2 regions of the Paenibacillus sp. MER TA 81-3 genome follow, and region 2 is predicted to be linked to the other one. Evidence: riboswitches for the same ligand, from Rfam matches in the RefSeq annotation. Region 2 holds a riboswitch; the other holds the start of a gene.
What was found. Region 2 has a riboswitch for FMN ahead of ribD (bifunctional diaminohydroxyphosphoribosylaminopyrimidine deaminase/5-amino-6-(5-phosphoribosylamino)uracil reductase RibD). Riboswitches for the same ligand answer to the same signal wherever they lie in the genome.
Positions count from the first base shown of each region.

Region 1: linked by a shared signal. The riboswitch ahead of M3650_RS14540 (DMT family transporter) and the one ahead of ribD (bifunctional diaminohydroxyphosphoribosylaminopyrimidine deaminase/5-amino-6-(5-phosphoribosylamino)uracil reductase RibD) in region 2 are both predicted to bind FMN.

Region 1 covers NZ_JAMAWB010000009.1:71,820-78,335, reverse strand. The annotation lists gene M3650_RS14550 (catalase) at 1-30, shown strand, start outside; gene M3650_RS14545 (GNAT family N-acetyltransferase) at 589-1,407, shown strand; FMN riboswitch at 1,540-1,685, shown strand; gene M3650_RS14540 (DMT family transporter) at 1,824-2,744, shown strand; gene M3650_RS33135 (YkoP family protein) at 2,935-3,507, shown strand; gene M3650_RS14535 (GH92 family glycosyl hydrolase) at 3,594-5,807, opposite strand; gene M3650_RS14530 (AraC family transcriptional regulator) at 5,978-6,516, shown strand, end outside.
Region 2 covers NZ_JAMAWB010000022.1:22,243-28,758, reverse strand. The annotation lists gene M3650_RS24880 (PepSY domain-containing protein) at 1-107, opposite strand, end outside; gene M3650_RS24875 (PepSY domain-containing protein) at 271-1,023, opposite strand; gene M3650_RS24870 (sensor histidine kinase) at 1,037-2,392, opposite strand; gene M3650_RS24865 (response regulator transcription factor) at 2,399-3,094, opposite strand; FMN riboswitch at 3,274-3,431, shown strand; gene ribD (bifunctional diaminohydroxyphosphoribosylaminopyrimidine deaminase/5-amino-6-(5-phosphoribosylamino)uracil reductase RibD) at 3,760-4,929, shown strand; gene ribE (riboflavin synthase) at 4,910-5,587, shown strand; gene M3650_RS24850 (bifunctional 3,4-dihydroxy-2-butanone-4-phosphate synthase/GTP cyclohydrolase II) at 5,607-6,516, shown strand, end outside.

The DNA.
Region 1 (6,516 bases), on a different contig from region 2:
AGTAAAGGGCATCAGACTGATTCGTATTAAAATAGGAAGAAACGATATGACTTCGACGAAGCTGTTCATCCCGGCAGTAGTGAATGATTTTGGTTTTCTGTTCTGAATGGATATACAATGTCGCTCATCTATTGGTGATGAGCGGCTTTTTCGTTATACCACCCAAAGTTTTAGGGAGACCAAACAAATCTGGAGCGGAGAGGTGCCGGGGACGGATAACGAACATACAATATAAGATTAAATCAAAAATGAATTCTTCCGGCTAAAGAGGTGCTGATTCATGACATTGACACCGTTGCAGAGAATTGTGAGCTGCAGCAATAATGTGGTTACCGCACCCACCAGGGATGAGGTATTTTTCTCCACTTCTTCATGAACTACCAGCAATCTCTATCTCGATAAGCGTATATGCAAGGTAAAATGCCTCCCTCGTTCAGTCCGAGGGAGGTTTTTTTATGTCACAGTTTATTTATGTAATGGACACGGGCCTGCTTTGAAACCTCGGCCGCCGCTCTTTAAAATGGATTGACACCTACTACCAAACTAGTTAGAATACAAAAAAATGAAACGGCAGAAAGAGGTTATATTATGTGGATTTCATGTTCCCCGAACGATCCGGTGCTTATCCGGCGGCCCTTCACAGACAATGAAGTGGAGTACCAGCTGTTGCATCGCATCTGCGGATCGCAAGATTGCAGCATACGAATGAGGACGGAGAAGGGAGACGCCGTCTTTGCCCAAACCGCCGGACAACATGCATGGCTGTGGGTGAGCGAAGAAGCAACATTGGAACAGAAGCAGTCGCTCATCATGGCATTATGTGAGCTTACGAGCGATAAAGACATTCCCGGCATTTCCGCTCATCCGGAAGTTGCCGAATTATTCGCACAGATGTATACGGACATGGTAGGCGGATCATATAAGCTTCAAATGGACTTGCAATCGTACGCTTGCGAGCATGTGACTGCGCCGGCGAATGTGCAGGGGACGATGCGGAGAGCAGCCCCGGAGCATGTAAATACGATTAGCGGCTTCGTCACTGACTTTATCGCAGAGGCAATGGGCACGGCAGTTCCTCGTTCCGATCAGGTTCCATTCGTTGAGCGTTCCATTGCATCGGGTGATATGATGGTATGGACGAGGGAGGAAGAGCCCGTAGCAATGGCACGGATTGCCCATCGTTCACCGAGACATGCGCGGATTAACAGCGTCTATACCGCTCCCGAGCATCGGAAAAAGGGGTACGCTAGCGCCTTGGTCGCTGAACTGTGTGACATCGTTCAACAAGAACAGTTGATTCCAATCTTGTATGCGGATATGGTCAATCCCGACTCGAATAATGTGTACAGAAAGATTGGATTTGCGGAGCGTGGCATCATTAGAGAGCTGGCTTTTCAGCAGAGCTAAATTGCAATAGCCTCTACAGCCGAATTGGAAATTTGTATAGGAGAATTATTATATTGATGTAAATCCAATTCGAGTTATAATTAATAACGGGGCATGACCGTTTATTCGAATGCCTACATTATGAATTTGAATAAGGATCTTCAGGGCCAGGTGTAATTCCTGACCGGCGGTGAAGGGCTGAGAAGCAGCCCCAAGCCCGCGACTCGCTGCATGTTTGCAGCGACTGACTTGGTGCAACTCCAAGGCCGACGGTATAGTCCGGATGGGAGAAGATCGCTCAAGCGTTTCACGTGAAGAACTGCACATGACAGCTCTAATGCGGAATTTGCTTCATCATGACCTTCATCATGACGGATAGGCGACGTATGTCTTCTTCAGCCAGATCCTATATTCAACGACCTTGGAGGTTATTGAATATGGACCACGTTATTCACGTTGAACAGAGGAACAGCAGCACGCGCAGAGGAGTTCTGTTCGTTGCGCTAGGGGCAGCCCTATGGGGACTGGGGCCCATCTTCCGAGTTCTAGTGTTGGAGTACTTGACTTCGACACAAATCGTCCTCATCGAACATCTCATTTTACTCCTTTATGCAGCCCCCATTCTATGGGTGCACCGGAGGGAACTTCGGGGATGCTCTTGGCGTCATTTGTTCGCGCTCCTTTTCATTTCGTGGGGGGGCTCGGTAATGGCGACCATCATGTTCACGGAAGCTTTCGCACATGGTAATCCGAATGCGGTATTGCTTCTGCAGAAGCTGCAACCGATATTTGCCGTCATACTGGCACGTGTTCTGTTGAAAGAAACACTTCCCAGACGCTTCCCTATGCTGCTGTTGCTGGCAGTTGCCGGCACATACTTGCTTACGTTTGGATGGTCATTGCCAATAGGCCACGTGCGTGAGGTCGTAGGGGTAAGCAGTCTGCTTGCTTTCGGGGCCGCGTTTCTATGGGGCGGGTCCACCGTAATGGGCAGATTAATGCTGGACAAGATGGAATATGAAACGGTTACGGCATTGCGATTCCTGTTGGCACTGCCACTGTTGTTCATGCTTACATGGAACGAACATCCAAGTTGGAGTCTCCCTGCAGCACAGTTGGGCACGGTATCATTTTATATCATTATGCAGGCATTGCTGCTGGGACTCGTAAGTTTATTGTTATATTACCGCGGCTTATCCGTTACGAAAGCTTCTTACGCAACTCTTGCGGAGCTGTCGTTCCCGCTCGTCGGCATGATGATGAACTGGATCGTCTTCAAGGAGGTCGTCACCATTCCGCAATTGACGGGATTCGTCCTAATATGGGTTGCGTTGTATCTGGTCTCTAGACAGCAATAAATGCTATTCGAATATATTACCGTTGACCTTCCTGGTATATGCACCAGGGAGGTTTTTTCATGATACCTAACCGTTTTTCATCTATAGTGTCGGAAAAAACATTATTTCGTGCAATTATTTTCCTTCAACTCCCATCATAAATTCCTTGTAAATATGCAAATTAATCATCATTGGCCGATTATGAAAGGGAATGCGCATGAAACTAAAAATGTACCTGTTATCCACATGGAACGTTTTCGATCCTATATACTGCTCACTGCGACGGCTTACTTATATCGACCGTGCGAACCAGAATATTTTCAGAGTAAAATTGCTAACTTATCGAGGTAAGGAAATAGCGATGTCTGACGGAACATGCATCCGGAACAAGGATCTATTAGTAAAGATTCATTTGTACAATGTACAATTGTTGCGACAAGTGTTGCATGTAACGAATAACGTTCAAAAGGGGCGCATCATTTATCGGTGCGTGGATCGTTCATTGCCGGGCGTGTGCCAATTCATCCAGAACCATCCGAGAGGGAATGAAATCAAAGCCATCATTGGAATCACCATGCTAAATCGGGGATGCCGACAACTCGGCTTTGACGTGGTGCCTATTTCCAATCCGTTATATCGGGGGTTTAAATGGATTAATCAACTGCCTATTCATTTAATTTCGGTGTCAAATCCGATAAATCGATTCAAGAAGCGGCATCTCCCGACATATTTAGTGATGTCCAAAAACAAGCTTGAAAAAATTTATGGACATCCTTCTACATAGACGAACTGGAACAACTGCTGACACGTCTCATTTCATAAAAAGAAAGGGTGCCCCGAGTCTTCACCGAGGGGCACCCTTTTCTGCCATTAACCTTGTTTTGACATCGCGTATGGAAGCGCTGCTTCGTCATAGCGGTCTTCACGTGGCGAATTCGCCATATCGAAGGAGATTGTTCCTCCGTTCTTCACCTTAGCGTGCTCCAAGTACAACGTCGCCACTTGTGCGCCATCCATGCGTACGTCTGCCACATATTTATTCGCGGCGGAGTTATTGTCCGCTTCGATGACAAGTTGTTTGCCATTCTCCAGATGGACCGTCATCCGCTTGAACAGCGGCGTTCCGATGACATACTCCGGAACTCCTGGGCTGAGCGGGTACAAGCCCATCGCGCCGAAGACGTACCATGCGGCCAAGCTGCCGTTATCCTCGTCGCCTGGAAGTCCGTCTGGGCGAGAGCTGAACAGTTCATCCATCGTCTTGCGTACCCAATGTTGCGTCAAGGACGGGTATCCAAGCGCCGCAAAGATGTACGGGAAGTGGAAGCTTGGCTGGTTGCTGATTGCGAATTGTCCGAAGTCGACGGCTGCCATTTCAGACATTTCATGTATTTCAAAGCCGTACGAGCCAACCTTGAACTCCGGCTTTGCTGCGAACAGCGCATCCAACTGCTTCTTGCATTGCTCGCGCCCGCCCATTAGCTCGGCAAGGCCTAACAGGTCATGCTGCACTGCCCAACTGCTCTGGTAAGCGCCGCCTTCTGTATACGGACCGCCCCACATCGTCGGGTCGAACGGCTCGAGCCAACTGCCGTCTTGCAGCTTGCCACGCATGAAGCCTACGGCTGGATCGAACAAGTTTTTGTAGTTCTTAGCGCGCTCCATAAGCTGTTCGTATTCTTCTTCACGGCCTAAATGTTTCGCTATCTGTGCGATACAGAAGTCGCCGAATACGTAGTCGAGCGTATTGCACACACTCTCATGCGTGTGAATATCAGCAGGCATATAGTCGTATTTCAAATATTCGCCCATGCCTTTGCGTCCGTATCGATTGTCGCTGGAAACGGTCATGGCATGCTTTAACAATCCTTCGAACGCCGTCTCTACATCGAAGCCGGTGTTTCCTTTTACGACGGCATCTGCAAATGATACGTCAATCAACGTTCCCGGCATCATGCTCCGCTCGCCAGGGGAAGCCCATTTCGGCATCCAGCCGGCTTCCTTATATGCGTTGACCCAGCCTTGCATCATTTCATTGACGAAAGAAGGGTAGAGGAGGTTGTACAGCGGGAACGATGTACGATACGTATCCCAGAAGCCGATATCTGCAAACAAGGGACCTTCTTCAATCTTGCCGTTGTACGGGCTATAATGGATTTGCTTGCCGTTTGCATCATATTCATGGATGGCGTGCGGGAAGAGGGAAGTCCGATACAGACAAGTGTAGAACGTATCCAACTTATCCGTGTCGTCGCTCTCAACTTCGATGACGCCGAGCTGTTTTTCCCATGTGTCCGTCGCCATGCTGCTCACTTCATCGAAGGTACGGCTGCCAACTTCGCGCTCCAAGTTAATGAAAGCCTGCTCTTCGCTGATGAAGGAAGTGCTCATGCTGACATGTACGATGCCGTTCTCAGGAACGGTCAGTCCAACATACGCGCCGATGCGCTCGCCTGTCTTCGACAAGCTGTTTACCGGCTTGTATTCATGATCGGACAAGCCACTTGCGTCTGCAGCGACCGGGCAGTCGAACTTCATGACGAAGTACATGCGGTAATTGTCCGGTGTGCCGCCTGCTTTCGCCGTCGTGTAGCCAGTCAACGTGCCTTTGTCCGGATCGATCGTCATCGACGCTTCGCCAGGGAACGTCGACAGAATGAGTCTCGCTTCATCCTGACGATCGAACGTCAGCCGGATGCTGGCGCAACGCGCTGTCGGCGAGAGTTCCATCGTCGTCTGGTAGCGAAGCAGTTGGACCTTAAAGTAGTCCGGACGTACGATCATGTCTTGCTTGCGGAACGAAGACGAGCGCTCAGGCGCCCACACTTTAAGCGGTCCAGTCTGCGGCATTAAGGTCATATGGCCGTAATCGCCGATCCATGGGCTCGGCTGGTGAGTCAGCCGGATGCCCTCTAGTCGATTATGGTTCGGGCTGAAGAACCAGCCGCCAGCGGCTTCGTTCGTCTGCGGGCTCCAAGATGCCATTCCGAACGGCATCGCAATCAGGGGCAGAGTGTTCCCATTCGAATACGGATAAATGGAATCTGTTCCTTGCAGAGGGTTCACATGCTTTAGTAAGCTCATCTATTGTCTCTCCTCATGTTAAAATTGAATGTCATATTAAATATGCCTTTCATGTTATATTGTATGGTGATATGTCATATTACACCTATCATATTTTTATAATTTCTATCACTTTTCATGATAAAATAAGGATAGCTGTCATTTATATTAGGAAGAAAAGAGTGATTGGAATGTTTCCTTACAACTTGCATGGAGACGACGAAATCCACGGGGAATTTCCGTTCACACTGAAAATTCATCGTTTGAATGTGCCTGTGCCCGCCCATGTGCATCATTTCATTGAATACACGTATGCCTTGAAAGGCAAAGGAAAAGAAATCATCAACGGAGTAGAAAAGGAACTGACGCCGGGCACCTTCACTTTATTGTTTCCCCATCAGGTGCATGAGCTAGACATCGCTCCCGGAGATGAATTGCATTTATATGTGGGAGCGATCGGTCTGAAGGCTTTTTTTGGCGCGGGAGACTCGTTCTTGGCCTTGCACAGCTTGCTGAAGGGTGCTGAAAATGACGAGAACACCACATACAAGCTGGACGAGGTGACAGCAAGAGAGGTGCATTTGCTGCTTCAGCAAATGCATGAGGAGGCGCGTGAGGAGAAGCCGTGGAGCCGGATGATGTTTCTCGCCAAGCTAACGCAGGTGTTCATCTTATTCGACCGTTACCGTCAGGAGAGGTTGGACGAAGGGCCTCAAAGCTACGGAAGGAA
Region 2 (6,516 bases):
TGCTGTGATTGGCTTCCGTCTTTGGTGCTCCACGGTTGGGCCGTAACGGCAGCTGCTCCTCCCAACGTCAATGCTCCAGCCAATGATAGGATAATGATCTTTTTCATGTTTGTGACCTCCTAATTTGGTTTAACTTAGCTTCATCATAGGTCGTCAACATGAGAAGAACACGATAACAAGATTAAAATTTGATGAGAGACAGTAATGCGATGACGAATGACCTCACGGGATGCTTCATGATCAAAAGGGAGATTTTTGACCAACCTTAAGTTAGTCTTCCCATGAGATGGACAGCACCTCTCCTGTGTAAGCATGAACCTCTATCTTTACCTCCTCTTTTTTATACGTAATGATTTCCACTTCGTAGAGAAGGGTATCGTCGTCGTCCTCCAGTTCAACCGAGTGCACTGTGCCTTTCACTTTAGCGATCGCGATTTTTTTTGCTTGTTCGGCGCTAATTTTCGGCTGTAATGTTGGCTTGTCTTCTGACGTGCCGCCAGCATCTTCGACTTCTGACATATACACGACGTCACCGGTGTCCGCACTCACTTCGACGATCGCTTTGCCGTGATTTTTGGTTTGGATGGTGACCACATATACTTCCTTGCCGTTGCGCTTGCTCTTTTTCACTTCCGTCACGTCACCTTGTGACTTCGAGAGCGCAATGCGCTCCGCCTGTTCTTCCGTCACAACCGGCTTAGGAGCGACATCGGGAGCCGGAGTGTTGTCAGTGACATTGCTGCGGGACGCTGCTACATGAACAATATTTCCTGTCACCGCATCGGCCTGAATGTCGTAGGCACCATTCGACGACTTCAAAAGCATGGTATATACAGCGTGTCCTTTGCCGCCACTCAATTCCAGCTTCGTCACTTTTCCGGGGTAGACGGCTTCGACCTTTGTCTTGATCTCTTGTTCGGACAGCAAAGATGGCCGCTGATTAAATACCAGGCAGGCTATCCCCGCAATCAAGAGGATGGCTGCGATGACACCGCCGAATGCAATGCGCTTGTTTCGATTCATTTTAGTAACCACCTCATCGCAGTGTCTTCACTGGAATCCTTACCATGAAGCTTGTTCCTGCGCCTTCTATGCTGTTCACGTCAATCGTTCCTGCATGGGCGTCGACGATTTGCTTCGCAATCGATAAGCCTAGCCCTGTGCCGCCGGTTTCCCGGCTGCGGGCTTTGTCCACCCGGTAGAACCGATCGAAGATGTGCGGGATGTCTTCTTGTGGAATACCAATCCCGCGGTCATTGACGCTGAAAAACGCACCAGCATCATCGCAGCCCATGTGCAGCTCGATAGGGGACTTGCTGTATTTCAACGCGTTATCAAGCAGGATGAACATCAATTGCTTCATCATCTGTTCATCGACGAAGGCACCTACCTCGCGCTCTTCACTGTACAACGTAATCGGACGGTCATGCACCGCCTGCATCAGCCTAACCACATCTTCGCCAAGCTGCAGCAAATCCGCCTGAGACAACTCAACGGCCTGCTCCATATCATGCCGGGCAAGCGAGAGCAGTTGGTTCGCCATCTCCTTCATCCGGACGGATTCGGAGTAGATCGCCTCGACGGACTCTTCCAGCACCTCTGGCTTGTTCATTCCCCAACGCTTCAGCATACGCGCATAGCTCTCGATGACGGTGAGCGGGGTCTTCAACTCGTGGGAGGCGTCAGAGACGAACTGCTGCTGCTTCTCGAAGTTGTTCTTCAAAATGTCAATCATGCTGTTGAACGTGTTGCCCAATTGAACCAATTCATCGTTTGCGCTGCCGGTGAGCTCAAGCTTTTTGAAAACTCCGTTGCGTCTAATTTCTGACATGGTCGCATTTAAAGAGTGTATCGGACGCAAGATGACATTGCTAAGCATTTTACCGGCAATAAAGGAAGGGATGAGCACGACGAGCGATGCGGCAATTAAGACGGCGAGCAGCAGCTTCATATTTTGTTGGGCCGATGCCAGGCTTTCCGTTACTTCCAGGGCGGCGATGCTGCCGTCACTCCAAATGATCGGGAAATACGACTTTGCGATGAGAGTGCCCTTCAATTTGGACAACTCTGTCGTTTGCGCGCTCTTATAGGTCGGAGCAATGCCCGCGAATTCCGGCTCCTTCGTCACCGTCACGATAGAACGCCCATCCTCCTTAATGACGCGAATCATGCCAGACGATGGCAAGTATGCGCGCAGCAATTCGGCAGCCGGGATTGCAAGCTTGGAAGGCTTCATGGCTTCGGCGATGCTCTGGGTGCGCATTGCAATCCGATCTAGCTCTTCATTCGTTATCATGCGATTGAAAAGGAAATAGATAGACGTGTTAATAATAAGGACGATGAATAGCATTCCTACCGTCGAGAACAACTGAATCTTGTGTTTGAGATTCATTGGAAGCTACTCCTTCAGCACATATCCCACGCCTCGCACGGTATGAATGAGCGGGGGAGTATAATCATAATCCATTTTTTTGCGCAAATATCGGATATACACGTCCACCACATTCGTATCGCCCACGAAATCGTATCCCCACACATTGCTCAAAATTTGTTCCCGGTTTAACACTTGGTTGGCATGCATCATCAGGAACTTGAGCAGATCGAATTCGCGTGCCGTCAGCTCGATGGGGACGAGATGACGTGTAACTGTGCGGGATTTCTCATCCAGCGCAAGATCGGCGATTTCCAGCAAACCTTCATTCCCATCGTTGCCTTGCTGCAGCTGTTGCCTAGTGCGAAGACACGCCCGGATTCGAGCAAGCAGCTCCTCGATCTGGAACGGCTTCGTAATATAATCGTTCGCGCCCATGTCGAGACCGCTCACTTTGTCCGGAACAGAGTCCCTTGCCGTCAGCAGAATGACCGGCGTCATATCTTCAGCTGCCCGAATGCGGCGCAGCACCTCGAGACCGTTGAGCCCAGGCAGCATCACATCCAGCAGAACGAGATCCCATTGCTGCTCATTATATTTTCGAAGTCCCTCGGTGCCGGAATGTTCGATGTCCGCCGTGTAGCCTTCATACTCCAGCTCCAGCTTGATTACGCGCGCTATTTTTACTTCGTCTTCAATAATTAAGATGTGTCCATTGTTCATCGTTGCATCTCCCGGAATATATCGTATGGGTCTATATTGTGCCGCTTCGGCAAAACGTGCTGTAATTAAGGATATCCCGTTATCGTGTCATGTTCAACATGAGCGGGGATGCCCGGTTGCATTTTACAGCGACTAATGATAAACTTCTATTCGCAAGGCTTTATCATTCATATATTTTGACTTACCTTCAGGGCAGGGTGTAATTCCCGACCGGCGGTGATGGGCGATGACCGAATCTCGGCAAGTCCTCAGTCCGTGACCCGGGCGAGCAAGTTCGCACGGTGGATCTGGTGCAATTCCGGAGCCGACAGTATAGTCTGGATGGGAGAAGGGGCGTCAGGAGAAGGACCTTTTTTTGGTTCTTTATAGTTCTTTTTTTCACAATGCGAAGTACACACGAAGCTGTGTGCAACGTTTATATTGGCGTATGATACTTTTTCAGCTGTTGTTCAAAAAGGACCTTTTTGAACACGCGTTTTTAGAATTTTCTGAAAAAGTGTTATTTTTACTGCCGATTTTTACGTCGCGTTTGCTTTGGCTAATTGTGAAATGAAGTACATACCTGTAAGCTCATATGCTCTAGCCCTTCGGAGGAACCGAAGGGCTTTTTTTGTTCCCGAATAACCCGATCAGGGAAGAATTGCAGGAAAGGAGGATTGAAATCGGTGCACGATGTCATAAATGATGAATTCTACATGCAGCTGGCGCTCGGCATGGCGGAACGGGCGGTGGGGCAAACGGAGATTAACCCTGCGGTCGGATGTGTCATTGTGCGTGAAGGCCGCGTAGTCGGACTTGGCGCACATCTAAAGCGCGGTGAAGGCCATGCAGAGGTGCATGCGCTGCATATGGCGGGAGATTCGGCCCAAGGCGCAACCGCTTATGTGACGCTTGAGCCATGCAGTCACTATGGGAAAACGCCTCCCTGCAGCTTGCGTTTGGTGGAGTCTGGCGTATGCCGCGTCGTCGTTGCGTGCCAAGATCCGAATCCGGCCGTAGCGGGGAACGGTATTTCACTGCTGCGCGCTAACGGCATCGAGGTTACCGTGGGGGTGCTGGAGGAACGGGGGCGCGAGCTAATTGAAATGTTCGCCAAATATATTACGACACGTCTCCCGTACGTTACGCTTAAAACAGCCAGCACGCTCGATGGCAAAATTGCGACGTCTGCCGGAGACAGCAAATGGATATCCAATGCGGAAGCGCGCGAGCGGGTGCATGCAATGCGTCATCGTCACCAAGCCATCATGGTCGGCAGCGGAACGGTGCTGGCAGACAATCCATCGCTCACGACTCGCCTCGCTGTTGCAGGCTTGCATCCGATGCGCCTCATTGTAGATTCCAAGCTGCGCCTCCCGATAGATGCCAGGGTGGTGACGGACGGTCTCGCACCAACGGTTATTTTTACGACCTCGCACGCAGATGAAGTGAAGCGGATTGCTTTACAGAAGCTTGGAGCCGAGGTAATTACGGCAGGGGACGGCGAACATGTGGATTTGCGGCAAATGATGATATGGTGCGGCCAGCACGAGATTGGCTCCGTCCTTCTCGAAGGCGGAGGCCAACTGAACGGAGCGATGCTGGAAGCCGGTCTCATCGACAAAGTCATCTTGTTCTATGCGCCGATTATTGCAGGCGGCAGCCTCGCGCCGGGAAACTTCTCTTTTGCCGGTGTCGAACGCATGCAGGATGCGTATCGGCTGCAGCAAGTAAAAGTAGAAACGCTAGGAGATAATATTTGCATTACCGGCTATCCATACGGGAAATCTTCCGAAAATGGGGGAGCTTCAGAATGTGATAAGGAGGTAGAGGACGATGTTCACGGGGCTTGTTGAAGAGATAGGAAAGCTTCAGTCCGTGACCAAGCGCGGTGAGGCGATGGTGCTGAACATTCAAGCGGCCAGCGTGCTTGAGGGCATGAAGATAGGAGACAGCATCGCTATCAACGGTGTCTGTCTGACGGCTACCTCCTTCAACCGTTCATCGTTTGCGGCGGATGTGATGCCGCAAACATTCCGGCATACGAATCTGAAAGATTTGCGTCCGGGCGACCCTGTTAATTTGGAGCGGGCAATGGCAGCAGACGGCCGCTTTGGCGGTCACATTGTGCAAGGACACGTGGATGGGATGGCCACCATTGTGAGCCGGACGCCGGAGCATAATGCGGTCGTGTTCGAATTTAGAGCGGCACGGCCTGACATGGCGAAATATATGATCCCGAAAGGTTCGATTTCGATAGACGGCATTAGCCTGACGATCATTCATTCTGAGCAAGGCGAGTTCGCCGTATCCATTATTCCGCACACGCTGGCGGAGACGGCGCTCTTTTTCAAACAGCCTGGCGATACGGTGAATATTGAATGCGACGTACTTGGCAAATATGTCGAGCATTTGCTTAACTATCGTATATCCTCCGTGGAAGACAAGCAGAACAGCACGGCAAAGTCAAGTTCGCTGAGCGCCGCTTTTTTGGCAGAGCACGGCTTTATGTAACCGATAAGGGGGAAATTCCATGAATGAAATCATTCACTTTGATTCGATCGAAGATGCTATTTACGATTTGATGCAAGGCAAAGTGATCGTAGTCGTAGACGACGAGGATCGCGAAAACGAAGGTGATTTTCTCGCGCTTGCGGATAAATCGACTCCAGAAGTAATCAACTTCATGATTACGGAAGGAAGGGGGCTTGTGTGCGTTCCAATTACAGCGGAACGTGCCGAAGAGCTCGAACTGCCGCCTATGGTTACACACAACACCGACAACCACGGCACCGCATTCACCGTATCTATCGACCATGTGGACACGGCGACGGGGATATCGGCCCATGAGCGTTCACTCACGATTCTGAAGATGCTCGATCCGGCAGCTAAGGCGCATGACTTCCGCCGTCCCGGCCATATCTTTCCGCTGATCGCGAAGTCGGGCGGCGTGCTCCGTCGTGCGGGACACACCGAAGCGGCGGTCGATCTGGCCCGTATGTGCGGTGCCAGTCCTGCTGGAGTCATCTGCGAAGTCATTAAAGAAGATGGAACGATGGCTCGTCTGCCGGATTTGATGGAACTTAAGGAAAAGCATGGTTTAAAGCTCATTTGCATCAAGGACCTTATTCATTACCGCAATGAGAAGGAACATCTGGTGCGTCGCGAAGTAGAAGTGAACATGCCGACCGACTTCGGCACATTCAAGGCGATTGCGTATACGAACGAAGTCGACAACAAAGAACACATTGCTCTCGTGAAGGGTCACATCGACGGTACGCAGCCCGTGCTCGTCCGCGTTCATTCCGAATGCTTGACGGGTGACGTCTTCCATTCTCACCGCTGCGATTGCGGGCCTCAGTTCGCTGCCGCCTTGCAGAAGATAGAGACAGAGGGAACGGGAGTGCTGCTCTATATGCGTCAAGAGGGTCGCGGTATCGGAC